Collimonas fungivorans Ter331: one gene and its partners. The protein of the gene in region 1 interacts with the protein of each later gene in a pairwise test. Links are inferred from orthologs where the notes say so. Each region holds a gene or a part of one and is shown in the gene's direction. Other genes may lie near its edges.

Region 1 (2,875 bases):
GAAGGTTGGCACCGTGACTGCTGACGTTGCAACTGCCGTCAAGAACGCAAAAGCCGGTCAAGTGCAGTACCGTACCGACAAAGCCGGTATCGTTCACGCAACCATCGGTCGTAAATCGTTTAGCGATGCAGAATTGAAGTCCAACTTGTTGGCACTGATCGATGCATTGAGCAAAGCAAAGCCAGCCACCAGCAAGGGTGTATACCTGCGCAAGATCTCCTTGTCTTCGACAATGGGTGCCGGCGTTCGTGTCGATCAAACGACACTGGCAGCTTAAATTAGAAGAATAAAGTCCTGGCTGCGCATGCGCAACCAGGCGAATCTTTGGGCTGGACCTGTATTGGCAGTAACGATGCAGGTCCAGGCAATCAAAGACCGTTGGGCGGCGTGCATGCAGGTGGTGCACAAAGTTAAACACCAGGTGAGCGATCAGCTGGCACCCAACGCAGATGGTGTACCCGAACAAGTTTTGTAGTCTCATCGCTGCGTGTTGGTTCACTCTGAGTCATGCGCAAGTTCTGAACTCCTAACTTCGGACGCCGTGTTCGAACCGATGTGAGGTAAGCAGCCATTTGCGGTTGTGTAATATCCGAGCATCATTTTTGGAGGTTGATCTTGAGTCTCAATCTGAATGACAAAAAGGCCGTAGTCGCCGAAGTCTCTGCAAAAGTTGCAAATGCACAGACTATCGTCGTGGCCGAATATCGTGGCATCCAGGTTGGTCACTTGACCCAACTGCGCGCTAATGCGCGTACCCAGGGTGTGTACTTGCGTGTATTGAAAAATACACTGGCACGTCGCGCCGTTGAAGGTACCGCGTTTGCCGACCTCGCCAAAGACATGACCGGCCCGTTGATCTATTCGATCTCCGAGGACGCCGTTGCTGCTGCAAAAGTCATCAACGACTTTGCAAAAAGCAACGACAAACTGGTCGTCAAGGCAGGTAACTTCGCTGGTAAGTCGCTGGATAAGGCGGGTGTACAAGCGTTGGCAAACATTCCAAGTCGCGAAGTTCTGCTGGCCCAAGTTGTGGGCATGATGCAGATGCCGATCGCTGGATTTGTGCGTGGTTTGGCTGCTCTGGCAGCGAAAAAAGAAGCCGAAGCCGCTTAATTAGCAAGCTTCAGGCGCTTTTTTTAGCGTTAGTACCAATCAGATGTATTTACTGTAAAAAATTAGGAGTTTCACATGGCTTTTGATAAAGATGCATTCCTGACCCAGATCGATGGTCTGACTGTTATGGAATTGAATGACCTGGTTAAGGCATTCGAAGAGAAGTTCGGCGTTTCCGCAGCTGCTGTTGCAGTTGCCGGCGGCGCAGGCGGCGGCGCAGCTGCTGCAGTTGAAGAGCAAACCGAGTTCACCGTTATTCTGAAGTCTTTCGGCGCGAACAAGGTTGGCGTAATTAAGGCAGTTCGCGAAATCACCGGCCTGGGCTTGAAAGAAGCTAAAGACCTGGTTGACGGCGCACCGAAGCCACTTAAAGAAGGCGTTTCGAAAGCCGACGCTGAAGCAGCAGCCAAGAAATTGGTTGAAGCCGGCGCAGAAGCTGAAATCAAGTAATTTCAGCTTTTTAGAGCGCATTTATTGCGCTGGAGTCAAAGTGCAGAACTCTCGAAAAAGAGGGTTCGGCTTTGGCTCCTTTGTCGTTTTTGATTTTGTTTAGCGCTTGTTGTTTTATTAAGCGTCCGTTGCCATCAAGCTCGAAGGGCTGAGACTTGAGGAATTGTTGGTTCAGACAGTGTAGCCAGACTATTAGTTTTGTCTAGTTTCATTGAAAGATCCAGCGAATCCTGAATTCTCTATCCTTCCTGTCACTCACGGAGTGTTCAATGCACTACTCATTTACTGAGAAGAAGCGTATTCGTAAATCTTTTGCGAAACGCGCTAACGTTCACCACGTTCCGTTCCTGCTGGCGACCCAGCTCGAGTCGTATCTTGGCTTTTTGCAAGCAGACAAAGTACCGTCTCAACGTAAGAACGAGGGCCTGCAATCGGCTTTCACTTCTATTTTCCCTATCGTTTCGCACAATGGTTTTGCGCGTCTCGAGTTCTTGTCCTACGTGCTCGGCGATCCGCCGTTCGACGTCAAGGAATGCCAACAGCGCGGATTGACGTTCGCGTCGCCGTTGCGCGCCAAGGTGCGCCTGGTGATCCTGGACAAGGAATCGCCGACCAAGCCTGTGGTCAAGGAAATGAAGGAACAGGAAGTCTACATGGGCGAATTGCCGCTCATGACGACTACCGGTTCGTTCGTGATCAACGGCACCGAGCGCGTTATCGTGTCGCAGCTGCATCGTTCGCCAGGCGTGTTCTTTGAACATGACCGCGGCAAGACGCACTCGTCCGGCAAACTGCTGTTCTCGGCACGTATCATTCCTTACCGCGGTTCCTGGCTCGACTTCGAGTTCGACCCGAAAGACATCCTGTTCTTCCGCGTCGACCGTCGCCGCAAGATGCCTGTCACGATCCTGCTGAAAGCGATCGGCATGTCGGTCGAGCAGATCCTGGCCAACTTCTTCGTGTTCGACAACTTTGCGTTGCGCAACGAAGGCGCCGAGATGGAATTCGTCGCAGAACGCCTGCGCGGCGAAGTCGCACGTTTCGACATCACCGACAAATCGGGCAAGGTCCTGGTCGCTAAAGACAAGCGCATCAACTCCAAGCACGTGCGCGACGTTGAAGCTGCCGGCATCAAACAGATCTCGGTACCGGAAGACTACCTGCTGGGCCGCGTCTTGGCGCGCAACATCGTTGACGGCGACACCGGCGAAGTAGTGGCCAACGCCAACGACGAGCTGACTGAAGAATTGCTGGCCAAGCTGCGTGAAGCTGACATCAGCGACATCCAGACCCTGTACACCAACGACCTGGA
Region 2 (2,902 bases), 340 kb from region 1 along the record:
CGAAAAACTTCTTACCAACCACATCACCTTCAACCCCACTTTTCCCCTCGCAAACTCCACTCTCAAAACAGCCCTAACTTCTCTTCGCTGTCTCGGTAATTTCGCGTCGTTCTCAACGGGAGGCGAACTATAGCAAACCATTTCGCCCTATGGCAAGCGATTTGTTAAAGATTTTTAAAAACGGGTAAACGTTTTCCCAGGAAGGCCTGCATGCCCTCCTTTTGGTCCTCTGTAGCGAAGGTGCTGTGGAACAGGCGGCGCTCATAGTTGATGCCCTCCGCCAGGGTGGTTTCATAGGCGCGGTTGACCGATTCCTTGATCATCATGACTGCCGGCAACGACATCGAGGAAATCACGATCGCCGCTTCCAGCGCTTCCTGCAGCAGCCTTTCCAGCGGCACCACGCGCGACACCAGGCCGGCGCGCTCTGCTTCGGCGGCGTCCATCATGCGCGCGGTCAGGCACATGTCCATCGCCTTGGACTTCGATATGGCGCGCGGCAAGCGCTGGGTGCCGCCGGCGCCGGGAATGATGCCCAGCTTGATTTCCGGCTGGCCGAACTTGGCGTTGTCAGCAGCGATGATGAAGTCGCACATCATGGCCAGCTCGCAGCCGCCGCCCAGGGCAAACCCCGCTACGGCGGCAATCACCGGCTTGCGCACGCTGCGGATCTTCTCCCAGTTACGAGTGATGTAGTCGCCCTTGAACACATCCATGTAACTCAGCTCGGCCATGCCGCCGATGTCGGCGCCGGCGGCAAACGCCTTGTCGCTGCCGGTCAGCACGATGCAGCCGATCTCGGGATCAGCGTCGAACTTCAGCAAAGCCTCGCCCAGCTCGCTCATCAGCTGGTCGTTCAGGGCGTTCAGGGCCTTGGGGCGATTCAGGTGGATGAGGCCGACTTTTCCTTGTGTTTCAACCAGAATGTTTTCGTATGTCATTGCAGATCCCATTTAGTAACTCGAGTCGAATAAACTTAATTGTAGCGCCGCTATATAAGAGATAGGATGACTGTAACGCGGAATCTTTACAGAAATCCAAGGAATCTTCCTGCCTGCAAACAGTCTATACATTTAAGCAAGGCTCTTGAATCAAGGCTCTATATTACCGACAAGATCGCCAGATTTTGACCGACACACCTTTTTCAACCAGAAGGAGGCAAGCCATGTTCAAAACCATTCTTGTACCTACCGACGGCTCCCACCTGTCGGACAAGGCCATCAATACAGCGATTGAATTTGCCAAATTCAGCAGCGGCAGGATCATTGCCCTCTCGGTTGCCGAGCCCTACCCGTTCTCGCCGATGGCTGAAAGCACCATGGCCACCGACCCCGGCACCTATGAAGAAAACATGCTGGCGCTGGCCAAGCTCAATGTGCAAAAAGTCGCCGACGCCGCCAGGAATGCCGGCGTCCCTTGCGAAATGCTGACAGCGCAAGCCTTCAATCCCGACGAAGAAATCATCAGCGCCGCCGAAAAATACCATTGCGACGCGATCTTCATGGCTTCGCATGGGCGCAGCGGCCTTAGCCGGTTATTCCTTGGCAGCAAGACCCAGCGCGTGCTGGCCCACTCCACGATCCCGGTACTGGTCCTGCGCTAAATAGCCATCGACGGCCCGCCGCCAGCCGGCGCCGGGCTTTATTCCCTTAGCGCGCGGCGGCCAGCTTCGGCAGCAGCAGCCACATCATGCCGCGCTGCTTCATGCGGCCAGCCTTGTCGCCGGCCTCATTGCCAAACCCCCAGAAAAAATCGGCCCTGACCGCGCCCTTGATGGCGCCGCCGGTATCTTGCGCCACCACCAGCTGCTGCAGCAGCGCATTACTGTTCGGCTGCGTGGTCGCCAGGAATACCGGCGTGCCGAGCGGAACGAACTGCGGATCCACCGCGATCGAACGCAGCGGCGTCAGCGGTACGCCTTGCGCGCCTTTCGGCCCCTTGCTCGGATCCGTCACTTTTTCCTCTTTAAAGAAGACATAACTCGGATTCGCATTCAGCAACTCCTGCTGCCGGCCCGGATTGGCCGCCAGCCAGGCCTTGATCCCCTGCGCCGAAGCCTGGGCCAGGGTCAGCTCGCCTTTATCCACCAGGTAGCGGCCGATCGACTTGTAGGGATAGCCGTTCTGATCGGCATAAGCGACCCGCACGATGCTGCTGCCGTCATTCATCTGGACCCGGCCGGAACCCTGGACCTGCAGGAAAAAAGCGTCGATAGGATCGTCCACCCACAGGATTTCCTTGCCCGCCAGCACGCCGGACTTGTCCAGTTCAGCGCGATTCGGATAAGGCACCACCTTGCTCCCCACCAGGCGGCCGCGCAGGCGCAAACCCTTCAGTTCGGGATAAATGCTGGCCAGCTCGACCGTCAGCAAGTCTTCCGGCGCCCGGTAGATCGGCGTCTGGTATGGGCCGCCGCGCTTGCGCGAACCTTTCAACAAGGGCTCGTAGTAGCCGGTCACCAGGCCGTTGTCCGAGCCGTCAGGATTGATCACCTGATAAGGCGTGAAAAAGGACTGGAAAAACGTCCGTATCGCGCTTTCATTATTGCCGTCCAGGCCCGCCGCCACCGCACAAGGCTCTTTCCAGTCACTCTTGCGCGCCTGGGTCGAGCATGAAGTCAGGAACGCCGGCAGAACCTGGCGCAAGTCGTCGCTGCCCCAGCCTGGCAGAGCGGCAAAGGTGGTCGCGCGCAAGTTGGCGCCGGGCGCGGCGGACGGCGCCGTCGGCGTGCCCGGCTGGCGCGGACCTTCCGGCGCCGGCGGGGTGACTGGGGTGGTAGTACAGGCAGCTAGACTGAGTGCGATGATGAAGGCAGCAGAAGCGGGTAGACTGATACGTTTAAATAGCATTTAGGATTCTTTATGTGGTTAGTGGCTCTCGAAGCGTGTTTCGCCTTCTTGTT
Region 3 (3,050 bases), 2.5 Mb from region 1 along the record:
GCACCAATATCCGCCTGGGCGCCCGCTATCTGCGCGACTTGCTGAAACTGTATCCGGCGCAGCAGGAGCTGGTGATCGCTTCTTACAACGCCGGCGAAGGCGCCGTGCAGAAATACAATAACAAGGTGCCGCCGTATGCGGAAACGCGCAACTACGTGCAACTGGTGCGGCAGTTTTACCAGTTGTACCAGCCGGCATTCGCACAATCGGCCGCTAGCACTAACGCCGGCGGCAAACCCGGCTTGAACCGCATCCGCCTTGTGATTCCCGGCCGCAGCAACATGCCTGCGGCCACCACGCCGAATCTGAACCCGATTCCGCCGGCTGCGGCGATATCCGCAACGGCAACGCCTCTTATCGAATAATTCTCCGACTTCTCATGACCGACCAAAACGATCTGTTTGCTACGCCAGATGCACCAACCCCGGACGCTGAATCCTTAACCCTCGCCACTTTCGCTGAACGCGCCTACCTCGACTACGCCATTTCGGTCGTCAAGGGCCGCGCCTTGCCGGACGTCTCCGACGGCCAGAAGCCGGTGCAGCGCCGCATCCTGTATGCGATGAGCGAACTGGGCCTGAACGCCGCCGCCAAACCGCGCAAATCGGCGCTGGTGGTGGGCGATGTGCTGGGTAAGCTGCATCCGCATGGCGACCAGTCGGTGTACGACGCCCTGGTGCGCATGACCCAGGATTTCTCGCTGCGCTACCCGCTGGTCGACGGCCAGGGCAACTTCGGTTCGCGCGACGGCGACGGCGCCGCGGCGATGCGTTACACCGAAGCGCGCCTGATGCCGATCGCCCGTTTGCTGCTGGAAGAAATCGACATGGGCACGGTCGATTTCCAGCCCAACTACGATGGCTCCACAGAGGAACCGAAACTGCTGCCGGCGCGCCTGCCCTTCGTCTTGCTGAACGGCGCTTCGGGGATCGCGGTCGGCCTGGCTACCGAAATCCCGTCGCACAACCTGCAGGAAGTCGCAAAAGCGGCAGTCGCCCTGATCCGCAATCCCAACTTGAGCCATGCCGAGCTGATGCAGATCATCCCCGGCCCGGACTTCCCGGGTGGCGGCCAGATCATCACCTCGGCCAGCGCGATCTCGGAAATGTACGAAAGCGGCCGTGGCAGCCTGAAAGTGCGCGCCACCTGGAAGATCGAAGACCTGGCGCGCGGCCAGTGGCAAGCGGTGGTCACGGAGCTGCCGCCTGGCGCATCGTCGCAAAAGATCCTGGAAGAAATCGAAGAGCTGACCAATCCGAAAATCAAGCTCGGCAAGAAGACCCTGACGCCGGAACAGCTGGCGCTCAAGACGTCGATCCTGTCGGTGCTCGACACGGTGCGCGACGAATCCGGGCGCGATGCGCCGGTGCGCCTGGTGTTCGAACCGAAATCGAAGAACCTGGACCAGACCGAATTCACCAACATGCTGCTGGCCCATACTTCGCTCGAAAGCAGCGCTTCGATCAACCTGGTGATGATAGGCGGCGATGGCCGTCCGCGCCAGAAGGGCCTGGGCATGATCTTGCGCGAGTGGATCACTTTCCGCTTCGCCACCATTACCCGCCGCTCGCAATTCAAGTTGCAGAAAATCGACGACCGCATCCATATCCTGGAAGGCCGCGAAGCGATCCTGCTCAATATCGACAAGGTGATCAAGATCATCCGCGAGTCGGATGAGCCGAAGCCGGCGCTGATAGAGGCATTCAAGCTGTCCGACCGCCAGGCCGAAGACATCCTGGAAATCCGCCTGCGCCAGCTGGCGCGCCTGGAGACCATCAAGATCCAGCAGGAACTGGCCGAGCTGCGCAATGAAAAAGCCACGCTGCAAGACCTGCTCGACAATCCGGCCTCGATGAAACGCCTGGTGATCAAGGAAATCGAAGCCGACCAGAAACAGTTTGGCGATGCGCGCCGCACCCTGATCGAGGCAGCGGAAAAAGCCGTGGTGGAAACCCGCATCGTCGACGAACCGGTGACCGTCATCATTTCGCAAAAAGGCTGGGTGCGCGCACGCACCGGCCACGGCCATGACGCCAGCCAGTTCGGCTTCAAGGCGGGCGATGCCTTGTACGGCGCATTCGAGTGCCGCACCGTCGACAACCTGCTGACCTTCGGCTCCAACGGCCGCATCTACTCGGTATCGGTAGCGACCTTGCCCAACGCGCGCGGCGACGGCGTGCCGATCACGACCCTGATCGACCTGGCCAACGGCAGCAGCGTCATGCATTATTTCGCCGGCCCGTCCGAGCTGATGCTGCTGCTGGCCAGCACCGGCGGTTATGGCTTCACCGCCAAGATCGGCGACATGCTGAGCCGGGTCAAGGCCGGCAAGTCCTACGTCACGCTGGATGAAGGCGACCTGCCCTTGCCGCCGCAGGCGCTGAGCGCCAACGTCAGCGCCATCGCCTGCCTGTCGGAAAAAGGCCGCCTGCTGGTGTTCGGCCTGGACGAATGCAAGTCGCTCAGCAACGGCGGCCGCGGCGTGATCCTGATGGAACTGGAAGACAAGGAAAAACTGCTGGCAGCGCAACCGATCAGCCAGCGCGGCGTACTGGTGTCCGGCATCGGCCGCGGCGGCAAAGCGCAACAGGTAGCCTTGTCGGCATCGGGACTAGCCCCGCATATCGGCAAGCGCGCCCGCAAAGGGAAGATGCTGGAATCGAAACTCAAGCCGGCGACATTAACACCCGTGACACCCTAGTCCCAAGGCCATAAAACAGCCCGTTCCGCGCTGCTTTATTAAATTAGGGTCAGAGTCGAATTAAAATAATTCGACTCTGACCCTAATTTTTTCCTGGCCTGAAAATAAAAAAGCCGACTTCAAGTCGGCTTTTTCTGTTTGCATCACATCTCTGCAGCGTAAGCTGCGCGAAGACTATTGGATGGAAATCAAAGTTTCGAAGCAATCAGCTTGCCCAGCCTCTCGATCCCTTCGCGTATTTTTGCCGGCGGCACGGTCACGAAGCTCAGGCGCAGGGTGTGCTGTTCCGGCGTATTGCCGTAGAACGGACCGCCCGGCACGAAGGCCACGTGCTGTTCCACTGCTTCCG
Region 4 (4,042 bases), 730 kb from region 1 along the record:
TCGGAATAACTTTCCTTCACTTCCAGGTCCGCGAAGCGCTCGTCTGCGCGCAGCCAGGCCAGGAACTGGTCGATTTGCTCGCGCATGCCGGCCAGGAACAGGTTGATTCCCTCCGGAGTAAGCAAAATCGTGCCTTTTAGTTGCAATTGTTTGCAAATTGCAAGAAATTCCGGACGCTTTTGCTCTGCGTCTATGAAAGTGATGAATTTATAGGCCGCGATATTGACGTAAGGATGGCTGGACTGCATGATGTATTTCTCGGTAAGTCGTTGATTTATCAGTATTATAAACGCCGGCCGCAGGAATGCCCAATTTTGCCCTTGGAGGCAGGGCCTCAGGGTAAAATACCGGCCATGACGACACCGCAATTTATCCATCTCCGCCTCCATTCCGAGTATTCCATTGTCGACGGCCTGGTACGCATCGACGATGTCGTGAAAGCCGCTGCCGGCGACAAGCAGGCAGCACTTGGCATCTCCGACCTCGCCAACCTGTTCGGCATGGTCAAATTCTATAAGGCTGCGCGCGGCAAGGGCATCAAGCCGATCATCGGCTGCGATGTCTGGATCACCAATGACGACGACCGCGACAAGCCGTCGCGCTTGCTGCTGCTGGTCAAGAACCGCCGCGGTTATTTGCAGCTGTGTGAACTGTTGTCCCGGGCCTGGCTGGAAAACCTGCATCGCGGCCGCGCGGAAATCCGCGCCGAATGGCTGGCCGAACTGACGCAACAGAATGGCGGCAACGGGCTGATTGCCTTGTCTGGCGCCCATTTCGGCGACATCGGCATTGCCATTGACAATGGCAATACAGGATTGGCGGAGCGTTGCATCGAGCGGTGGGCGGCGATTTTCCCGGACAATTTCTATGTCGAGATCCAGCGCGCCGACCAGCCCAACATGGAAGCACATGTGCGCCAGGCGGTGGCGCTGGCTGCCAAATTCGGCGTGCCAGTGGTGGCTACCCATCCGATCCAGTTCCTGGATAAAGAAGAATTCATTGCGCATGAAGCGCGCACCTGTATCGCCGAAGGCGAAATGCTGGCCAATGCGCGCCGCGTGCGCCGTTTCAACGACCAGCAATCGTTCAAGACCCAGGCCGAAATGGCCGAGCTGTTCGCCGACATGCCGGCCGCGCTGCAAAACTCCATTGAAATCGCCAAGCGCTGCAACCTGACGCTGCAATTGGGCAAGCCGCAATTGCCGGATTTCCCGACGCCGGACGGCATGACCATTGGCGATTTCCTGATACAGCAATCGCAGGAAGGCCTGGAGCTGCGCCTGCTGCATTTGTTCCCGGATCAAGCGAAGCGCGAACAGCAGCGCCAGCGCTACCAGGACCGGCTGAAATTCGAAACCGACACCATCATCAAGATGGGTTTCCCCGGCTACTTCCTGATCGTTGCCGAGTTTATCCGCTGGGCCAAGCAGAATGGCGTTCCGGTCGGACCGGGACGGGGTTCGGGGGCCGGTTCGCTGGTCGCATATTCACTGCAGATCACTGACCTCGATCCGCTCAAATACAATCTGCTGTTCGAACGTTTCCTGAATCCTGAGCGCGTATCGATGCCCGACTTCGATATCGACTTTTGCCAGGAAGGGCGCGACCGCGTCATCCAGCACGTCAAGGATTTGTACGGCAAGGATGCGGTATCGCAGATTGCCACCTTCGGCACCATGGCGGCGAAGGGCGCGATCCGCGACGTCGGCCGGGTGCTTGATTTTGGCTACAATTTTTGCGACGGCATCTCCAAGCTGATTCCGTTCAAGCCGGGCAAGCACGTCACGATTGCCGACGCCATCCAGGAAGAGCCGATGCTGGCCGAACGCCTGGAGAACGAGGAAGAGGTCAAGCAGCTGCTCAACCTGGCGCAGCAAGTCGAAGGCATCGCGCGCAACATCGGCATGCATGCCGGCGGCGTGCTGATCGCACCCGGCAAGCTGACCGATTTCTGCCCGCTGTATACACAGGGCGGCGATGCCGGCGTGGTGTCGCAGTACGATAAAGACGACGTCGAAGCCGTCGGCCTGGTCAAGTTCGACTTTTTGGGTTTGACCACGCTGACGATCCTTGATCGCGCGGTGCGCTACATCAAGCAGCTCGATCCGGCCATGGCCGACTTCAGCCTGGAAAAACTGCCGCTCAACGACCGGCCATCGTATGAATTGCTGACCGCCGCTAAAACAGTGGCCGTGTTCCAGCTTGAAAGCCGCGGCATGCAAGGCATGCTGAAAGATGCGCGGCCCGACCGCTTCGAAGACATTATCGCGCTGGTGGCGTTGTACCGGCCGGGTCCGATGGACCTGATCCCCGATTTCTGCAAACGCAAGCACGGCGAACGCTTCGACTATCCCGACCCGCGTACTGAAGGCATCTTGTCGGAAACCTATGGCATCATGGTGTATCAGGAGCAGGTGATGCAGATGGCGCAGGTGGTCGGCGGTTACTCGCTCGGCGGCGCGGATTTGCTGCGGCGGGCGATGGGTAAGAAAAAAGCGGAAGAGATGGCGGAGCATCGCCAGATTTTCCGCGACGGCGCCGCCAAGGACGGTTTGACCGAAGCCAAGGCCGATGAGATTTTCGACTTGATGGAAAAGTTCGCGGGCTACGGCTTCAACAAGTCGCATGCCGCCGCTTACGCGTTGCTGTCTTATCACACCGCTTACCTGAAAGCACATCACCCCGCCGCGTTCATGGCAGCCAACTTGTCGCTGGCGATGGACGACACGGAAAAGATCAAGATCCTGGTGGAAGATTCGCTGGTGGTGTGCAAGCTGACCTTGCTGCCGCCGGACATCAATCTGTCGGATTACCGTTTCACGCCGGAAGGCGAGCCGGGCAAGAAGGCGACGTTCATCCGTTACGGCCTCGGTGCGGTAAAAGGTTCGGGACAGAACGCGATTGAAGCCATCATCGCCGCCCGCCAGGAAAAACCTTTCGTCGACCTGTTCGATTTCTGCCTGCGGGTGGACAAGCGCCAGATCAACCGCCGCACCATCGAGTCGCTGATACGCGCCGGTGCATTCGATTGTTTCAAGGTCGACCGCGGGATCCTGCTGGCTTCGGTGCCGCGCGCGATGGAAGCTGCTGACCAGAAACTGGCATCTGCCAACCAGGTGAGCCTGTTTGGCGGCGACGACAGCGATCTTGAAGCGCCGATCGAATACGTGCAGGCGGCGCCATGGACCGACAAGCAAAAACTGACGGAAGAAAAAAGCGCGCTTGGCTTCTATCTGTCAGGCCATCTGTTCCATGCCTATGCCGCCGAAGCGCGCCGCTTCGCGCGCACTCCGCTCGGCAGCCTGGAACCGTCGCGCGAACCGCGCGTCCTGGCGGGCATCATCTCCGGCTTGCGGGCGCAAATGACGCAGCGTGGAAAAATGATGATCGTGACGCTGGACGACGGCAGCGCGACTGTCGACGTCACTGTCTATAACGAACAGTTTGAACCGAACAAGGCGTTTTTCAAGGAAGACGAATTCCTGGTGGTGCATGGCAAGGTTTCGGAAGATCGTTTCAACGGCGGTTTGCGGGTGTCGGCGGAGAAGGTGATGGATATTGCCACTGCACGGATTCAGTACGGCCGTCAGATCGTGTTGTCCCTGTCCTCGCCGGCGCAGAAAATCGATGCGACGCAGCTGAAGGACATGCTGTCCTCGCATCGTTCCGGCAACGGTTTGCCGATGACGCTGCGCTACACCGGCGACGGCGTAGCTTGCGAAATACTGCTGGGCGATGAATGGAGAGTGTCTCCCAGTGATGGCTTGCAGTTGGCCCTCGTAGAAAAAGTCGGGAAAGAAGCGGTCGCAGTGGAGTACTAAGGCGCCGCTTGCCGCGTTTTGCCGATTGGCTCCGCATCCTCATATTACTTAACTCTACTTTCGGAGAAAAAATTCTCTCATGATAGTAAAGTGCAAAAAGAACTTAAAGCAGACTGACTTATGAGCGCATTCTCCTATACAACCATTTTCAAGCGCCTTGCGCTATTGCATCGGCCATACAAAAAGAGATTGACCCTGGGTCTGCTTGGAATGGTTGTGAC
Region 5 (2,844 bases), 730 kb from region 1 along the record:
GCCGGCATGTCGGCGAACAGCTCGGCCATTTCGGCCTGGGTCTTGAACGATTGCTGGTCGTTGAAACGGCGCACGCGGCGCGCATTGGCCAGCATTTCGCCTTCGGCGATACAGGTGCGCGCTTCATGCGCAATGAATTCTTCTTTATCCAGGAACTGGATCGGATGGGTAGCCACCACTGGCACGCCGAATTTGGCAGCCAGCGCCACCGCCTGGCGCACATGTGCTTCCATGTTGGGCTGGTCGGCGCGCTGGATCTCGACATAGAAATTGTCCGGGAAAATCGCCGCCCACCGCTCGATGCAACGCTCCGCCAATCCTGTATTGCCATTGTCAATGGCAATGCCGATGTCGCCGAAATGGGCGCCAGACAAGGCAATCAGCCCGTTGCCGCCATTCTGTTGCGTCAGTTCGGCCAGCCATTCGGCGCGGATTTCCGCGCGGCCGCGATGCAGGTTTTCCAGCCAGGCCCGGGACAACAGTTCACACAGCTGCAAATAACCGCGGCGGTTCTTGACCAGCAGCAGCAAGCGCGACGGCTTGTCGCGGTCGTCGTCATTGGTGATCCAGACATCGCAGCCGATGATCGGCTTGATGCCCTTGCCGCGCGCAGCCTTATAGAATTTGACCATGCCGAACAGGTTGGCGAGGTCGGAGATGCCAAGTGCTGCCTGCTTGTCGCCGGCAGCGGCTTTCACGACATCGTCGATGCGTACCAGGCCGTCGACAATGGAATACTCGGAATGGAGGCGGAGATGGATAAATTGCGGTGTCGTCATGGCCGGTATTTTACCCTGAGGCCCTGCCTCCAAGGGCAAAATTGGGCATTCCTGCGGCCGGCGTTTATAATACTGATAAATCAACGACTTACCGAGAAATACATCATGCAGTCCAGCCATCCTTACGTCAATATCGCGGCCTATAAATTCATCACTTTCATAGACGCAGAGCAAAAGCGTCCGGAATTTCTTGCAATTTGCAAACAATTGCAACTAAAAGGCACGATTTTGCTTACTCCGGAGGGAATCAACCTGTTCCTGGCCGGCATGCGCGAGCAAATCGACCAGTTCCTGGCCTGGCTGCGCGCAGACGAGCGCTTCGCGGACCTGGAAGTGAAGGAAAGTTATTCCGAAAAACAGCCTTTCACCCGCATGCTGGTCAAGCTGAAGGCGGAAATCATCACGATGAAACACCCTTTGATCAAGCCGGAACTGGGCCGCGCCCCGGCGGTGCAGGCGCAGACGCTAAAGCGCTGGCTGGACCAGGGTTACGACGACAACGGCCGGCCGGTGGTCATGCTGGATACACGCAACGCATTTGAAGTCGACGTCGGCACCTTTGAAAACACGATTGATTACCGCATCGAGAAATTCAGCGAATTCCCGGCGGTGATCGCTGCGCACAAGGACGAACTGGCCGACAAGACCGTTGTCACTTTCTGTACCGGCGGCATCCGCTGCGAGAAGGCTGCAATCCACATGCAGAATATCGGCTACGACAGCGTCTACCAGCTGGAAGGCGGAATCCTCAAGTATTTCGAAGAATGCGGCGGCGCTCATTACGACGGTGACTGTTTCGTGTTCGACTATCGCACCGCGCTCAATCCGCAACTGCAGGAAACCGCCACCGTGCAATGCTACGCTTGCCGCGCCGTGGTAACGCCGCGCCAGCAGCTGTCGCCGCAATACGTGGCCGGCAAATCCTGCCCGCATTGCCAGCCGGAAGCCGTAGCGGCGCCAACAGAAGCCAGCGGCGCGTACTAAACGCAACGGCCTGGACCAGCAAAAAAGCCCGCTTGGATTGCAAGCGGGCTTTTTTACTTTCTGGGGCGAACTTGGTTCGCCCTCCTGCAAGACACTTACTTCTTGAATTTCTGCGCGGTCTCGGCAACACGCTTGCCAAACTGCTTGGCGGTTTCAAGATCGCCTGCCGCAGGACCTTCTTCCGGCGAAGAATCCGACGGGCTCTGCGCCAGGGCGCCGGAGAAGCCGCCGACGAAGTTTACATCGTTACGCTGTGCAGCCTTGCTGTTCGCCGGCATCAAACCCGTGCCGACCCAGACCATGCTGTGCTGCATCGCAAATGTGATCAGATAGCTCATGGTGGTGCCCTTGTCGCCATTCATCGTCGCCGAATTGGTAAAACCGGCAGCCACCTTGTCCTTCCATTTCTGGCCAAACCATTGCTTCGACGAAGTATCGGCAAACTTCTTGAACTGCCAGGAAACGGTGCCCATGTATGTCGGCGTGCCGAAGATGATGGCGTCGGCCGCTTCCAGCGATGCCCAGGCTGCGTCGCCGAGATTGCCTTCGGCGTCAATGGCGATCAGTTCAGGCGTAGCGCCCTCCGCCCGCAGCACCCCGGCATGCACGGCTTCTGCCTGTTTTTTGGTATGGCCGTAGCCGGAGTGATAAACAATAGCAACTTTAGTCATGGCAATGCCCTTTTGGCGTAAGAATCCGATTGAAAATAAATAACAAGCAACACAATGTCAGACAGCATAAACAGCAATAATAAGACAGCAATAATCAGGTCCGCTGCCTTGTCGTGGCTCACAATAAGCGACGAACAGCGACGAACGAAAAACAGAATCCACAGTCAAGCCATCATAGCTAGCCTGCATTGAGGTGGAGTGCGACCTGATATATTCGAAAATTTATTTCACTATAGGAATGCGCTATATGAATCCACTGGATTACTTGGCACTATAGCCTTGGGAAAGGGCAGAAGACAGATGCTAAATTCCGATATATCATTCAAATTATCTGAATGAAATTTTAACAACATACATCTACTCGTCACGCAGCAATGAACCTGACCCTGGAAGCTTTGCAAGTTCTCGAT

Evidence for each region.
Region 2: the proteins of rplL (region 1) and CFU_RS03640 interact in binary tests that used the Escherichia coli proteins (3 or more experiments, as listed by UniProt). The link is inferred for Collimonas fungivorans Ter331 from one-to-one orthologs.
Region 3: the proteins of rplL (region 1) and parC interact in binary tests that used the Escherichia coli proteins (3 or more experiments, as listed by UniProt). The link is inferred for Collimonas fungivorans Ter331 from one-to-one orthologs.
Region 4: the proteins of rplL (region 1) and dnaE interact in binary tests that used the Escherichia coli proteins (3 or more experiments, as listed by UniProt). The link is inferred for Collimonas fungivorans Ter331 from one-to-one orthologs.
Region 5: the proteins of rplL (region 1) and CFU_RS05400 interact in binary tests that used the Escherichia coli proteins (3 or more experiments, as listed by UniProt). The link is inferred for Collimonas fungivorans Ter331 from one-to-one orthologs.

Annotation. Positions count from the first base shown.
Region 1 is NC_015856.1:489,627-492,501, forward strand. The notes cover bases 22-2,875. They hold rplL (50S ribosomal protein L7/L12), read left to right. Parts: upstream 22-1,188; coding sequence 1,189-1,563; downstream 1,564-2,875. Other genes in these bases: rplA (50S ribosomal protein L1), read left to right, coding at 22-277; rplJ (50S ribosomal protein L10), read left to right, coding at 616-1,113; rpoB (DNA-directed RNA polymerase subunit beta), read left to right, coding at 1,833-2,875. Also shown: more of rplA, read left to right, coding at 1-21. UniProt on the Escherichia coli protein: The binding site for several of the GTPase factors involved in protein synthesis (IF-2, EF-Tu, EF-G and RF3). Is thus essential for accurate translation.
Region 2 is NC_015856.1:825,963-828,864, reverse strand. Bases 4-2,884 are described here. They hold CFU_RS03640 (universal stress protein), read left to right. Parts: upstream 4-1,165; coding sequence 1,166-1,603; downstream 1,604-2,884. Other genes in these bases: mltA (murein transglycosylase A), read right to left, coding at 1,650-2,849; CFU_RS03645 (enoyl-CoA hydratase), read right to left, coding at 165-941.
Region 3 is NC_015856.1:3,011,999-3,015,048, forward strand. Bases 12-3,040 are described here. They hold parC (DNA topoisomerase IV subunit A), read left to right. Parts: upstream 12-379; coding sequence 380-2,701; downstream 2,702-3,040. Other genes in these bases: CFU_RS13070 (lytic transglycosylase domain-containing protein), read left to right, coding at 12-365; CFU_RS13080 (PLP-dependent aminotransferase family protein), read right to left, coding at 2,890-3,040. Outside these bases: more of CFU_RS13070, read left to right, coding at 1-11; more of CFU_RS13080, read right to left, coding at 3,041-3,050. UniProt on the Escherichia coli protein: Topoisomerase IV is essential for chromosome segregation; it is the principal protein responsible for decatenating newly replicated chromosomes. It relaxes supercoiled DNA.
Region 4 is NC_015856.1:1,218,011-1,222,052, forward strand. Bases 1-4,021 are described here. They hold dnaE (DNA polymerase III subunit alpha), read left to right. Parts: upstream 1-353; coding sequence 354-3,821; downstream 3,822-4,021. Other genes in these bases: CFU_RS05400 (sulfurtransferase), read right to left, coding at 1-248; msbA (lipid A export permease/ATP-binding protein MsbA), read left to right, coding at 3,942-4,021. In the rest of the region: more of msbA, read left to right, coding at 4,022-4,042. UniProt on the Escherichia coli protein: DNA polymerase III is a complex, multichain enzyme responsible for most of the replicative synthesis in bacteria. This DNA polymerase also exhibits 3' to 5' exonuclease activity. The alpha chain is the DNA polymerase catalytic subunit.
Region 5 is NC_015856.1:1,216,299-1,219,142, reverse strand. What follows is about bases 1-2,823. They hold CFU_RS05400 (sulfurtransferase), read left to right. Parts: upstream 1-884; coding sequence 885-1,763; downstream 1,764-2,823. Other genes in these bases: CFU_RS05390 (LysR family transcriptional regulator), read left to right, coding at 2,809-2,823; CFU_RS05395 (flavodoxin family protein), read right to left, coding at 1,859-2,434; dnaE (DNA polymerase III subunit alpha), read right to left, coding at 1-779. Also shown: more of CFU_RS05390, read left to right, coding at 2,824-2,844. UniProt on the Escherichia coli protein: Catalyzes oxygen-dependent 5-hydroxyuridine (ho5U) modification at position 34 in tRNAs, the first step in 5-carboxymethoxyuridine (cmo5U) biosynthesis.